Regions from separate parts of the Rhizobium sp. BK008 genome, predicted to be linked through region 1. Evidence: predicted binding sites of a transcription regulator. Region 1 holds the regulator's gene; the other holds the start of a gene.

Region 1 (6,029 bases):
CGCTCGGCGTCGCTGGTCGGCGGCCTGGTGCTGACGCTGATGACCCTGCCGACGATCATCATCGCCACGCGTGCCGCTCTTCGCGCCGTGCCGCCGTCGATCCGCGCCGCAGCCCTCGGCCTCGGCGCTTCCAAGATGCAGATGGTGTTCCACCACGTTCTGCCGCTCGCCATGCCCGGCATCCTCACCGGCACGATCATCGGCCTGGCGCATGCGCTCGGCGAAACCGCGCCGCTGCTCCTGATCGGCATGGTCGCCTTCGTCGCCAACGCGCCGACGACGCCGCTCGATCCCTCGACGGCTCTGCCCGTACAGGTCTATATGTGGGCCAACGAGGCCGAACGTGCCTTCGTCGAGCGTACTTCGGGTGCCATCATCGTTCTGCTCCTGTTCCTGATCGTCATGAACATGGGCGCCATCCTCTTGCGTCGTCGCTTCGAGCGCCGCTGGTAAACGGAGTTAAACATCATGAACATGTTGACGGAAGCTGCAGTTGAAAAGGCGCTGGATCACAAGATGAGCAACGTCCCGTATAAGATGATCGGAAAGGATGTCTCGGTTTACTACGGCGAAAAGCGCGCGCTTTTCGATGTGAACCTGAACATCCGCGAAAACACCGTAACCGCCCTGATCGGCCCGTCCGGCTGCGGCAAGTCGACCTTCCTGCGGAGCCTCAACCGCATGAACGACACGATCGACGGCTGCCGCGTCACCGGCAAGATCACGCTCGACACCGACGATATCTATGATCCGGATATCGACGTCGTCGAACTTCGCGCCCGCGTCGGCATGGTCTTCCAGAAGCCGAACCCGTTCCCGAAGACGATCTACGAAAACGTCTCCTACGGCCCGCGCATCCATGGCCTGGCCAAGTCGAAGGCCGATCTCGATCAGATCGTCGAGACCAGCCTGCAGCGCGCCGGCCTCTGGAACGAGGTCAAGGACCGCGTGCATGAATCCGGCACCGGCCTGTCCGGCGGTCAGCAGCAGCGCCTCTGCATTGCGCGTGCCGTCGCCGTCAGCCCTGAGGTCATCCTGATGGACGAGCCCTGCTCGGCGCTCGACCCGATCGCCACCGCCAAGGTCGAGGAACTGATCCACGAACTGCGCGAGAACTACACGATCGTCATCGTCACCCACTCCATGCAGCAGGCCGCGCGCGTCTCGCAGCGCACCGCCATGTTCCACCTCGGCAATCTCGTCGAGGAGAACGACACCGACAAGATGTTCACCAATCCGGACGATCCGCGCACCCAGGATTACATCATGGGTCGCTTCGGCTGATCCTGCCGTCACCAAGCCTTTCCGTTATTCGAGGATAAAGCCCCATGGCATCGACACATATTTATTCTGCCTATGATGATGATCTGAAGTTCCTGTCCAGGCGGATTTCCGAAATGGGCGGCCTGGCCGAGCAGATGGTCGCCGAAGCCGTGCGGGCGCTGGTCAACGGCGATACCGCGCTGGCGCAGAAGGTCATCTCCGACGATGTGATCCTCGATCACGCCGAACGCGAAATCGGCGACAAGGCGATCGTCACCATCGCCCGCCGCCAGCCGATGGCCGCGGACCTGCGCGAAATCATGGGTTCGATCCGCATCGCCGCCGATCTCGAACGCGTCGGCGACCTCGGCAAGAACACCGCCAAGCGCGTCATCGCCGTCCAAAGCACCGGCGTTCCCCGCAAGCTCGCCCGCGGTCTCGAGCATCTCTCCGAGCTGGCGCTCGTCCAGCTCAAGGAAGTGCTCGACGTCTACACCAATCGCTCCGCCGACAAGGCGAACGCGATCCGCGAACGCGACAACGAGATCGACGCGATGTACACCTCGCTGTTTCGCGAACTCCTGACCTACATGATGGAAGATCCGCGCAACATCACCAGCTGCACGCATCTTCTCTTCTGCGCCAAGAACATCGAGCGCATCGGCGACCACGCCACCAACATCGCCGAGACGATCTTCTACATGGCGACAGGTGCGCAGCCGGAAGGCGATCGTCCGAAAGACGACAGCGCCAACACCGTCGGCGCGGTAACCGAATAACCGCCCGGGCCGGACGGCCGGGCTAGAAGCTTGCGTGCGCGCCCATCCGGGGCGCGCAAAGAGGTCGCAGCCAATTCTGAATTTGCGCAGGATGCATTGCTTGAACCATCCCCGGTTCAGGGATCATGCGCGAGGAGACCGACACGCATGATCCCGAGAGTTGCAGTTGTTGAAGACGAGGAAGCCCTGAGCGTGCTTCTTCGCTACAATCTCGAAGCGGAAGGCTTCGAGGTCGATACCATCCTTCGTGGCGACGAAGCCGAAATGCGGCTTCAGGAGCGCACGCCCGATCTGCTCATCCTCGATTGGATGCTGCCTGGCGTCTCCGGCATCGAACTCTGCCGGCGCCTGCGCATGCGGCCGGAAACCGAGCGCCTGCCGATCATCATGCTGACGGCGCGCGGCGAAGAGAGCGAACGCGTCCGCGGGCTTTCGACGGGTGCCGACGATTATGTCGTCAAGCCCTTCTCGACCCCCGAACTCGTCGCCCGCGTCAAGGCGATGCTGCGCCGCGCCCGTCCCGAGGTGCTGTCGACGGTGCTGAAATGCGGCGATATCGAACTCGACCGCGAAACCCACCGGGTCCATCGCAAGACCCGCGAAGTCCGCCTCGGCCCCACCGAATTCCGCCTGCTGGAATTCCTGATGTCGTCGCCGGGCCGGGTCTTCTCTCGCTCGCAGCTTCTCGACGGTGTCTGGGGCCACGATATCTATGTCGACGAACGCACCGTCGACGTCCATGTCGGCCGCCTGCGCAAGGCGCTGAATTTCTCCAACATGCAGGACGTCATCCGCACCGTCCGCGGCGCCGGTTATTCGATGGAAGCCTGAGGGCCTCCATTCTGATTGCTGACAACGTCGCTCGAGCTAGCGTCTGCCCCTCACCCTAACCCTCTCCCCGTAAAACGGGGCGAGGGGACGTGCCCTGCGACAGGTTAGCGGGGAACGGAGAGGTCGCGGCATATCCCCTTCGCCCCGCAAGCGGGGAGAAGGTGCCGGCAGGCGGATGAGGGGCAGCCATCCGCGCGAACCAATAACCACAAAAAAACGGGCCAGTCGGCCCGTTTCTCATGTGCGGCGATGTTACCCGCTCAGCTGGCCCGCGCTGCTGCCCGGCGGCGTTCGTTGACCGGCTGGTAGGCAAGCTTCTGGTGATAGCTGCAATAGGGCGAATTGTCGGGGGATTCGCAGCCGCAGAAGTGGAAGTCGTCCTTCAGCGGATCGCCGACCGGCCACTTGCAAGTGCGTTCGGTCAGTTCCGTCAGGCCGAGGCGTCGGGAAATCGGAACGACCACGTTGCCTCTCGGCACGTATTCCATTTCCTCGATCGTTTCGATCTCGATCTCTTCCTTCAGCATCGTCGCGCCCTGCTGGCGGGTAACGGTGCGAGTGGCGACCCGTGAGGCGTAGTTCGGCGCGCGCGGCGCAGAAGTATTGCGTTTCGGCGTTCGGGCGGCATTGGCGGTACCGCCGGCCTTGGCACGGCCGGGGAGGCTCAGCCGATGCACCTTGCCGATGACCGCGTTTCTGCTGACGCCACCAAGTTGTGCCGCGATCTGGCTGGCGCTCAGTCCTTCGGCCCAGAGCTTCTTGAGTTTCTCGACCCGCTCGTCTGTCCAGTTCATGCCCTGTCTCCACCTTTTGCGTTGGTGATGGCAGAATCCCTCACCGTTGTCCCGGAAGGCTCCGAAACAAGAAACGCTTGATCAATTTTGGTGACTAGTTCCGCCGCATGCAGTCTAGTAATTGAACTTTAACCTAGTGTGAGGCTGACTCCGTGACAAGAGTCGCATGAATCCGGATGAATCGAATTTCAAGTTTTCCCCAACTTGCTGCCCCGGCGTGGCATTTCTGCAATAATGCCTGTTGAGGACGGATAATGCTGCTGTACAAGCTTGCTGCATGCGCTAAGGGCGCAGTTTTGTTGACATTGCAGCGCGAAAAGGAAATAGTGCCAGTCGCCGCCGCAAGGCGGCATTTTTGATTTTTCGGGCCTGGTTTTCTTAGCCGGAGTCCGGAGCTTGATAACATCGATGGGAGATCGCGCTATGGCTGAAGCCGCGCCGCTTTATGACACCTATTCTCGTGCCCCGTTGCGGTTCGAGCGAGGCGAGGGCGTGTGGCTGATCACCGAAAGCGGCGAGCGATATCTCGATTTCGGCGCCGGCGTCGCCGTCACTTCGGTCGGCCACAGCAATCCGCATGTGGTCGGCGCGCTGAAGGAGCAGGCCGACAAGGTCTGGCATCTCTCCAACATCTATGAGATCCCCGGCCAGGAGCGCCTGGCCAAACGGCTGACCGACGCCACCTTTGCCGACAAGGTGTTCTTCACCAATTCGGGCGCCGAGGCGCTCGAATGCGCGATCAAGACGGCGCGCCGTTATCAGTATTCCAAGGGTCATCCCGAGCGCTTCCATATCATCACCTTCGAGGGCGCCTTTCACGGCCGGACGCTGGCGACGATCGCCGCCGGCGGCCAGGAGAAATATCTTGAGGGCTTCGGCCCCAAGGCGCCCGGTTTCGATCAGGTGGCTTTCGGCGACATCGAAGCGGTGCGCGCCGCGATCACCGATGCCACGGCCGGAATTCTCATCGAGCCGGTGCAGGGCGAGGGCGGCGTGCGTCCGGCCACCCCCGAATTCATGAAGGCGCTTCGCCAGATCTGCGACGAAAATGGCCTGCTGCTGATCCTCGACGAGGTCCAGACCGGGGTCGGGCGCACCGGCAGGCTCTTCGCCCATGAATGGTCGGGCGTCACCCCCGACATCATGGCGGTCGCCAAGGGCATCGGCGGCGGTTTCCCCCTCGGCGCCTGCCTTGCCACGGCAGAGGCTGCCTCCGGCATGAAGGCCGGCACGCACGGCTCGACCTATGGCGGCAATCCGCTCGCCATGGCCGTCGGCAGCGCCGTGCTCGACATCATTCTCGCCGATGGCTTCCTCCAGCAGGTGCGCGACGTCGCGCTTGTCTTCCGCCAGGGCCTGGCCTCGCTGAAGGACCGTTATCCCGATGTGATCGAGGATATCCGAGGCGAGGGGCTGTTGCTCGGCGTCAAGGCCGCCATTCCCTCAGCCGAACTGCTGCAGGCGATCCGCGCCGCCCATCTGCTCGGCGTGCCCGCCGGCGACAATGTCATCCGCCTTCTTCCGCCCCTCGTGGTCACCGCCGAGGAAGCCCGCGAGGGCCTTGCCCGCATCGAGCGCGCTGCCGAGAGCATTCGCGCCTCCAAGGTCAAGAAGACGGCTTGAAGGGATTGCCGCCTGCGGGCGCAGCACAGGTAACAAGACTATGGCTCCTAAACATTTCCTCGATCTTTCGGCGGTCACGTCAGCCGATCTCAGAACCATCATGAACGATGCGCTCGCCCGCAAGCAGGCCTTCAAGGCCGGCACGGGCGACAAGCCGCTCGCCGGCAAGATGCTGGCGATGATCTTCGAGAAGCCGTCGACGCGCACCCGCGTCTCCTTCGATGTCGGCATGCGCCAGCTCGGCGGCGAAACGCTGTTCCTGTCAGGCACCGAGATGCAGCTCGGCCGCGCCGAGACGATCGGCGACACCGCCAAGGTGCTGTCGCGTTATGTCGATGCGATCATGATCCGCACCACCGAGCATTCCAGGCTGCTGGAGCTTGCCGAGCATGCGACCGTGCCCGTGATCAATGCGCTGACGGATGACACCCATCCCTGCCAGATCATGGCCGATATCATGACCTTCGAAGAGCATCGCGGCCCGATCAAGGGCAAGACCATCGCCTGGACCGGCGACGGCAACAATGTGCTGCATTCGCTGGTCGAAGGGGCGGCGCGCTTCGGCTATCGCATGAACATGGCCGTGCCCCTTGGCTCGGAGCCCAAGGATCACTATCTGAACTGGGCCCGCAATGAGGGCGCCGAAATCATGCTCTGCCATGATGCCGACCGTGCGGTCGCCGGCGTCGATTGCGTGGTGACCGATACCTGGGTCTCCATGAATCAGGAACATCGGGCC
Region 2 (6,029 bases), on a different contig from region 1:
GCGAACAAGGACGCCGACGGCTGCGGCGGCCGGCACGGCGACCAAAAGACCGACGAAACCGAAGAGCGCGCCGAAGGCAAAAAGCGCAAACATCAGCCAGACCGGATGCAGGCCGACGCTGGAGCCGACGAGCTTCGGCTGCAGAATGTTGCCTTCCAGGAACTGGCCGCTGAAGAAGACGACGAGCACCAGCCCGATCCAGGGATAATCCGGCCAGAACTGCACGAGCGCCACGCCGATGGCGAGGACGAGGCCAACCATCGAGCCGACATAGGGAATGAAACTGATCATGCCGGCGAAGAGGCCGATCAGCAGGCCGAAATTCAACCCGACGAGAGAAAGGCCGACGGCATAATAGATGCCGAGGATAAGGCAGAGCGAGCCCTGGCCGCGGATGAAGCCCGCGATCGCCTGGTCGATCTCCTTGGCGATCTGGCGGACATCGCTGACATAATCGCGCGGGATCCACTGATCGACCTTGGCAACCATGCGGTCCCAGTCGAGCAGGATATAGAAGGCGACGACGGGGGTGACGACGAGCAGCGATATGACGTCGACGATCGCCTTGCCGGAATTCCAGATCTGCGCGAAGAGCCCGGTGAGGAACCCCATACCCTCCGACAGGATGCCGGAGAGATTGTCCTTGATCGCGCCCATCTGGTTCTCGACCCAGTCCGGCAGCAGCGAATTCTGCGCCTGCGTGATGAACTGCTGCAACTGGCTGATATAACCCGGCAGACGCTCGGCAAAATCGTTGAACTGGCTGATGAGCACCGGAATGAGGATCATCAGCGCTAAGGCGAAGACGATGACGAAGGCGACCAGAATGCCGATGGTCGCCATCATGCGGCTCAGGCCCAGGCGTTCAAGCCGGTCGGCCACCGGATCGAGGAAATAGGCGATCGCCATGCCGGCGATGAAAGGCAGCAGGATCGAGCTGAAGACATAGAGAAAGACGATGAAGAAGACGAGCACTGCCAGCCAGAAGAAGATCTGACGCTTGAGACTGTTGCCGCTGACATGCTGTGGCATCGCTTCCCCGTTGATTGCTCGCCGCCGCCAAACGCCGCATCCGATCCGAAGCGGCCATTCAGCACATAGGATGCAGGCGCAAAGATGGTCAACCCTGTCGCGTCAAATCCCGGAAAGGGTGGAGGGAGACGCGGGAAATTGGGGGCTTTTGCCATGCAACGCTTGCATAAACGCCCCTGTCATGCAATTGCGACCGGCAGATGACGCGGCACGTTTGCCGCCTGAAATAGCCATCGGAGACCAGCATGAGCCAGTCTGGGAAAAACGGCCTGACATATAGCGATGCAGGCGTCGATATCGATGCCGGCAACCTCCTCGTCGAGAAGATCAAGCCGGCAGTGCGTTCGACGCGCCGTCCCGGCGCCGATGGCGAGATCGGCGGCTTCGGCGGGCTCTTCGACCTCAAGGCGGCGGGCTTCAGCGATCCGGTTCTGGTCGCCGCCAATGACGGCGTCGGCACCAAGCTGAAGATCGCCATCGATGCCGACTATCACGACACCGTCGGCATCGACCTCGTCGCCATGTGCGTCAACGATCTCGTGGTGCAGGGCGCCGAGCCGCTGTTCTTCCTCGATTATTTCGCGACCGGCAAGCTCGACCCCGACCAGGGCGCAGCCATCGTCGGCGGCATTGCCGCCGGCTGCCGCGAGGCCGGCTGCGCGCTGATCGGCGGCGAGACCGCCGAGATGCCCGGCATGTATTCCTCCGGCGACTACGATCTCGCCGGTTTTGCCGTGGGTGCTGCCGAACGCGGCAAGCTGCTGCCCTCGGGCGATATCGCCGAGGGTGACGTGATCCTCGGCCTCGCCTCCTCCGGCGTCCATTCCAACGGCTTTTCGCTGGTACGCAAGATCGTGGAACTGTCCGGCCTCGACTGGAGCGCCGCCGCACCTTTTGCCGAAGGCAGGCTGCTCGGCGAAGCGCTGCTCGAGCCGACCCGCATCTATGTGAAGCCGCTTCTGAAGGCGATCCGCGAGACCGGCGCCATCAAGGCGCTGGCGCACATCACCGGCGGCGGTTTCCCGGAAAACATTCCGCGCGTCTTGCCGAAACACCTAGCCGCCGAGATCGATCTTGATGCCGTCAAGGTTCCAGCGGTGTTTTCGTGGCTCGCCAAGACGGGCGGCGTCGAATCCAGGGAAATGCTGCGCACCTTCAATTGCGGCGTCGGCATGATCGCCGTCGTTGCCGTCGAGAACGTCGCGGCCGTTTCGGCCGCCCTCGAAGCCGAGGGCGAGACTGTGATCACGCTCGGCCGCATGATCGCCCGCGACGAAGGCGCTGCCGGCACGGTCTACAAGGGCACGCTTGCGATATGAGCGCACCGCGCAAACGCGTCGTCGTCTTCATATCAGGCAGCGGCTCCAACATGATGGCGTTGGTTGCGGCGGCGAAGGCCGCCGACTATCCGGCCGAGATCGTCGGGGTGATCTCCGACAAGGCGGATGCCGGCGGGCTTGCCAAGGCTGATGCCGAAGGCATCGCCACCTTCGCTTTCCCCCGCAAGGACTACGCCAGCAAGGACGCGCATGAGGCGGCGATCTTTTCGGCGCTCGACGAGCTTTCGCCCGACATTCTGTGCCTGGCAGGCTACATGCGGCTACTGACGGCAACTTTCATTCAGCGTTACGAAGGCCGGATGCTCAACATCCACCCTTCCCTGCTGCCGCTGTTTCCCGGCCTGCATACGCATCAGCGGGCGATCGACGCCGGGATGCGGATCGCGGGCTGCACGGTGCATTTCGTCACCGAGGGCATGGATGAAGGGCCGGTGATCGGCCAGGCGGCCGTACCGGTTCTCTTGGGCGACACGGCCGAAAGCCTTGCCGCGCGTGTGCTCACCGTCGAACATCAGATCTATCCGCAGGCGCTGCGGCTGTTTGCCGAAGGCCGGGTGACGATGGAAGGCGGCAAGGCCGTCGGCGCGGAGGCCTCGACCGCCGCACCCAAGGCACAGCTGATTTCGCTGATCGGCGACCGCGCTTAAGCCGCCAAAGCCCGCAGCGGATGCAGCGTGCCGTCGCTGTAGACGAAGCGGCCGGCGCGGAAAGTGGCGCGGATGCGGTTGATATCGCCCGGTTCGACCACGACGAGATCGGCGCGCTGGCCGATGGCGATCTCGCCACGATCCGACAGACCGGCCGAGCGGGCCGCATTGCCGGTCGCCATGGCAACGGCTGCCGGCAGGCCGCCTTCCACCATGTCGGCAAGCTTGAAGATGCCGGGCACGAAGGCGGCCGGATGATAATCGGCGGCGATGACGCTGAGCAGGCCGGCCCTTGCGGCATCGAGGGCGCTGAGATTGCCCGACATCGACTGGCCGCGCAGCGCGTTCGGCGCGCCCATCAGCGTCCAGAGGCCACGGCGGCGCGCCTCTTCCGCCGCAGGCGCCGTGACCGGAAACTCGCTGATGGTGACGCCGAGATCATGCATCTCGGCGACTTTTTCGACGCTGTCATCGTCATGCGAGGCAAGCGACAGCTTGTGCCTCAGCGACAGCGCGACGATTTCCTTCAGCTTGGCCTCGATCTCGGGATTGTTGCGCATGGCGATACGCTTGGCGACGATCTCCGCCGCCATGTCCTCTGAGATGGCGCGGCGCTCGGAAATGCTGAGGATGTAGCTCTGCAGATTGTTGTATTGGCCCTGGCCCGGCGTGTGGTCGGTCAGCGACACCATGTCGATCTGGTCGGCATTCAGCAGACGCTCGAGTGCCGGGGCTGCACCGACATTGGTGATTTCGTAGCGGGCATGGACGCGGTGGTCGATCAGCAGATCATCGCGCAGACGGTTGATGCCCTCGATCACTGCCGAGGTCGTCTCCAGCGAACGGACATGGCCGTAGACGCTCTCGGTCGCAAAAGAGACGGCGGCAAAGGCGGTCGTGACACCGGCGGCGGCAAGCTTCTTGTCGAGTTCGTGGATGCCGAAATCGATCGGCATCGTCGCGTTCGGCCGCGGGGCGATCTCGCGCTCGATCATGTCGCCGTGCAGATCGACGAATCCGGGCATCAGCAGCCGTCCGCCGCCATCGACGGCAGCGGCGGCAACCGGCTCCGGCCTGATCTCAGCGATGACGCCATCCTCAACACGCACTGCACCTTCACTCACCACCTCGTTTGGGAGAACGAGGGTGAAATTGCTGAGCCACATGGGCTTTCTCCTGACCGCATCCGATGATTGACAAGCCGCAGCGGATAAAACCGCTTCGTGACAGTCGTATGAAATTTCGAGCGCGATCACCTTAAAGCGGAAACTTGCGCTTTGGAATTGGTTGAATGCGCTCGCCGCGCGGATTCACGACCATCGTTTCAAACAGCGCGAGTCTCGAATCCAGCGACCTGGAGCCTTCGAATTGACTAGTTATAAATAAACTAGTATTATTATTACTATGACATCTATCAAACGCTCTCCAGTCGCGCTCGCCGTCCTTGCAATGCTCATGGAAGAGCCAATGCATCCTTACCGAATGCAGCGGCTCATCAAGGAGCGCGGCAAGGACGAAGTGATCAAGGTCACGCAGAGGGCGAGCCTTTATCAAACAATCCAGCGGCTCGAACGCGAGGGCTTGATCATCCCGCGGAAAACAGTCCGGGACGACAAGCGTCCAGAGCGAACCGTGTACGAGATAACCGAGAAGGGCCGCAAAATCGCGCTTGAATGGATGCGGGCGATATTGTCGACCCTGACGCGAGAATATCCGGAATTCCCCGCGGCGATGTCATTTCTTCCGCTGCTTACGCCTGATGATGTGGCGAGCCAGCTTGAGCTCAGAGCAAAAGCCATCGAGTCGGAACTTCGCAGGATCGACGACGTCTTGCAGGAAGCTCAGGCTGTTCCAAGGCTCTTCCTTCTCGAGATGGAATATCTCCGAGCGATCCACGCAGCCGAATTATCCTGGATCAGTGGCATTGTCGGGGACCTCAGCGCCCAGCGTATCACCTGGACAGAGGAGTGGCTGAGACAGATCGCCGCCAAATTCTCCATCGCCCCCAAACTCGACTAGGACCAACACCATGAAGGTTTTGATTATCGGCGCCGGGACCGGCGGTTTGGCACTCGCACATCTGCTTAAGCAGGCTGGGGTTTGCATAGCGGTATATGAGCGCGACTTTGCGCCGAGCACCGACAGTGGTGGTTATCGCGTCGGCATCAGCCCGGCTGGAAGCCGCGCGCTAAAAGCCTGTGTCCCCGGCGAACTCTACGATCTCTATGTCGCCACCTGCGCCAGGTCGCCACGCTATTTCAACATGCTCACTGAACAACTGGGCGAAGTCCTGAGCTTCGATATCGATGATGCAGGCCCGAACACTCTCGACGGTGAAAAGAACGTCATTCGAAAGACGCTGAGGCGGGTTCTGCTCAGAGGACTTGAAGACGACGTCTTCTTCGGGAAGACGCTTCAAAGTTACATAAACAGCGCCGACGGGTCGGTCATAGCTTGCTTTCAGGATGGAAGTCTCGCGACGGGAGATGTGCTGGTGGGCGCTGACGGCACGAATTCGACTGTACGCAAGCAACGTCTGCCGGAAGCGCGTCTGGAAGACACGGGGATCGTGTCGGTCGGGGGCAAAATTCCGATGACGGACGCGACGAAAGCTCTGCTGTCGGACAAAATGTTTCAAGGCATGTCGCTGATCATGGCGCCGATGGGCTTCGGCGCAATCATTCACTCGCTCGAGTTCGCCGGCACTAGAAGCGACCCAGGTTTTATTGCTCGTTGGCCGGACTTCGTCGAAGCACTCGACGAGGACAGCGTCGGTTGGGGGGTATGGGGAGCTCGGCAGAACTGGCCGCGGGACCCGACCGGTCTGAGCGGCGAACAATTGAGAGAACTGGGCTTGAAACTCACCCGGGACTGGCATCCGCACTTACATGCGCTCATTCAGATGACGGAGCCCTCGACGATCCACGATGTCAGGATGAGAACCGCCGTCCCGCTGACGCCTTGGGCGAGTTCGAATGTCACTCTGCTCGGTGACGCCGTCCATACGATG

Evidence for each region. Region 1 encodes PhoB, which activates phosphate uptake and scavenging genes when phosphate is short. Its sites were predicted from a motif close to TGTCATNNANCTGTCAT; they were not measured.
Region 2: FHT69_RS10560 (alpha-D-ribose 1-methylphosphonate 5-triphosphate diphosphatase) is a predicted target of PhoB. The motif match lies at 4,243-4,259, and genes of this name have one in related genera.

The regions. Positions count from the first base shown of each region.
Region 1 covers NZ_JACIFK010000007.1:305,186-311,214, forward strand. The annotation lists gene pstA (phosphate ABC transporter permease PstA) at 1-453, shown strand, start outside; gene pstB (phosphate ABC transporter ATP-binding protein PstB) at 469-1,284, shown strand; gene phoU (phosphate signaling complex protein PhoU) at 1,329-2,042, shown strand; gene phoB (phosphate regulon transcriptional regulator PhoB) at 2,190-2,873, shown strand; gene FHT69_RS25645 (GcrA family cell cycle regulator) at 3,134-3,667, opposite strand; gene FHT69_RS25650 (aspartate aminotransferase family protein) at 4,091-5,290, shown strand; gene argF (ornithine carbamoyltransferase) at 5,331-6,029, shown strand, end outside.
Region 2 covers NZ_JACIFK010000001.1:2,147,027-2,153,055, forward strand. The annotation lists gene FHT69_RS10545 (AI-2E family transporter) at 1-1,032, opposite strand, end outside; gene purM (phosphoribosylformylglycinamidine cyclo-ligase) at 1,278-2,351, shown strand; gene purN (phosphoribosylglycinamide formyltransferase) at 2,348-3,019, shown strand; gene FHT69_RS10560 (alpha-D-ribose 1-methylphosphonate 5-triphosphate diphosphatase) at 3,016-4,185, opposite strand; gene FHT69_RS10565 (helix-turn-helix transcriptional regulator) at 4,424-5,038, shown strand; gene FHT69_RS10570 (FAD-dependent oxidoreductase) at 5,049-6,029, shown strand, end outside.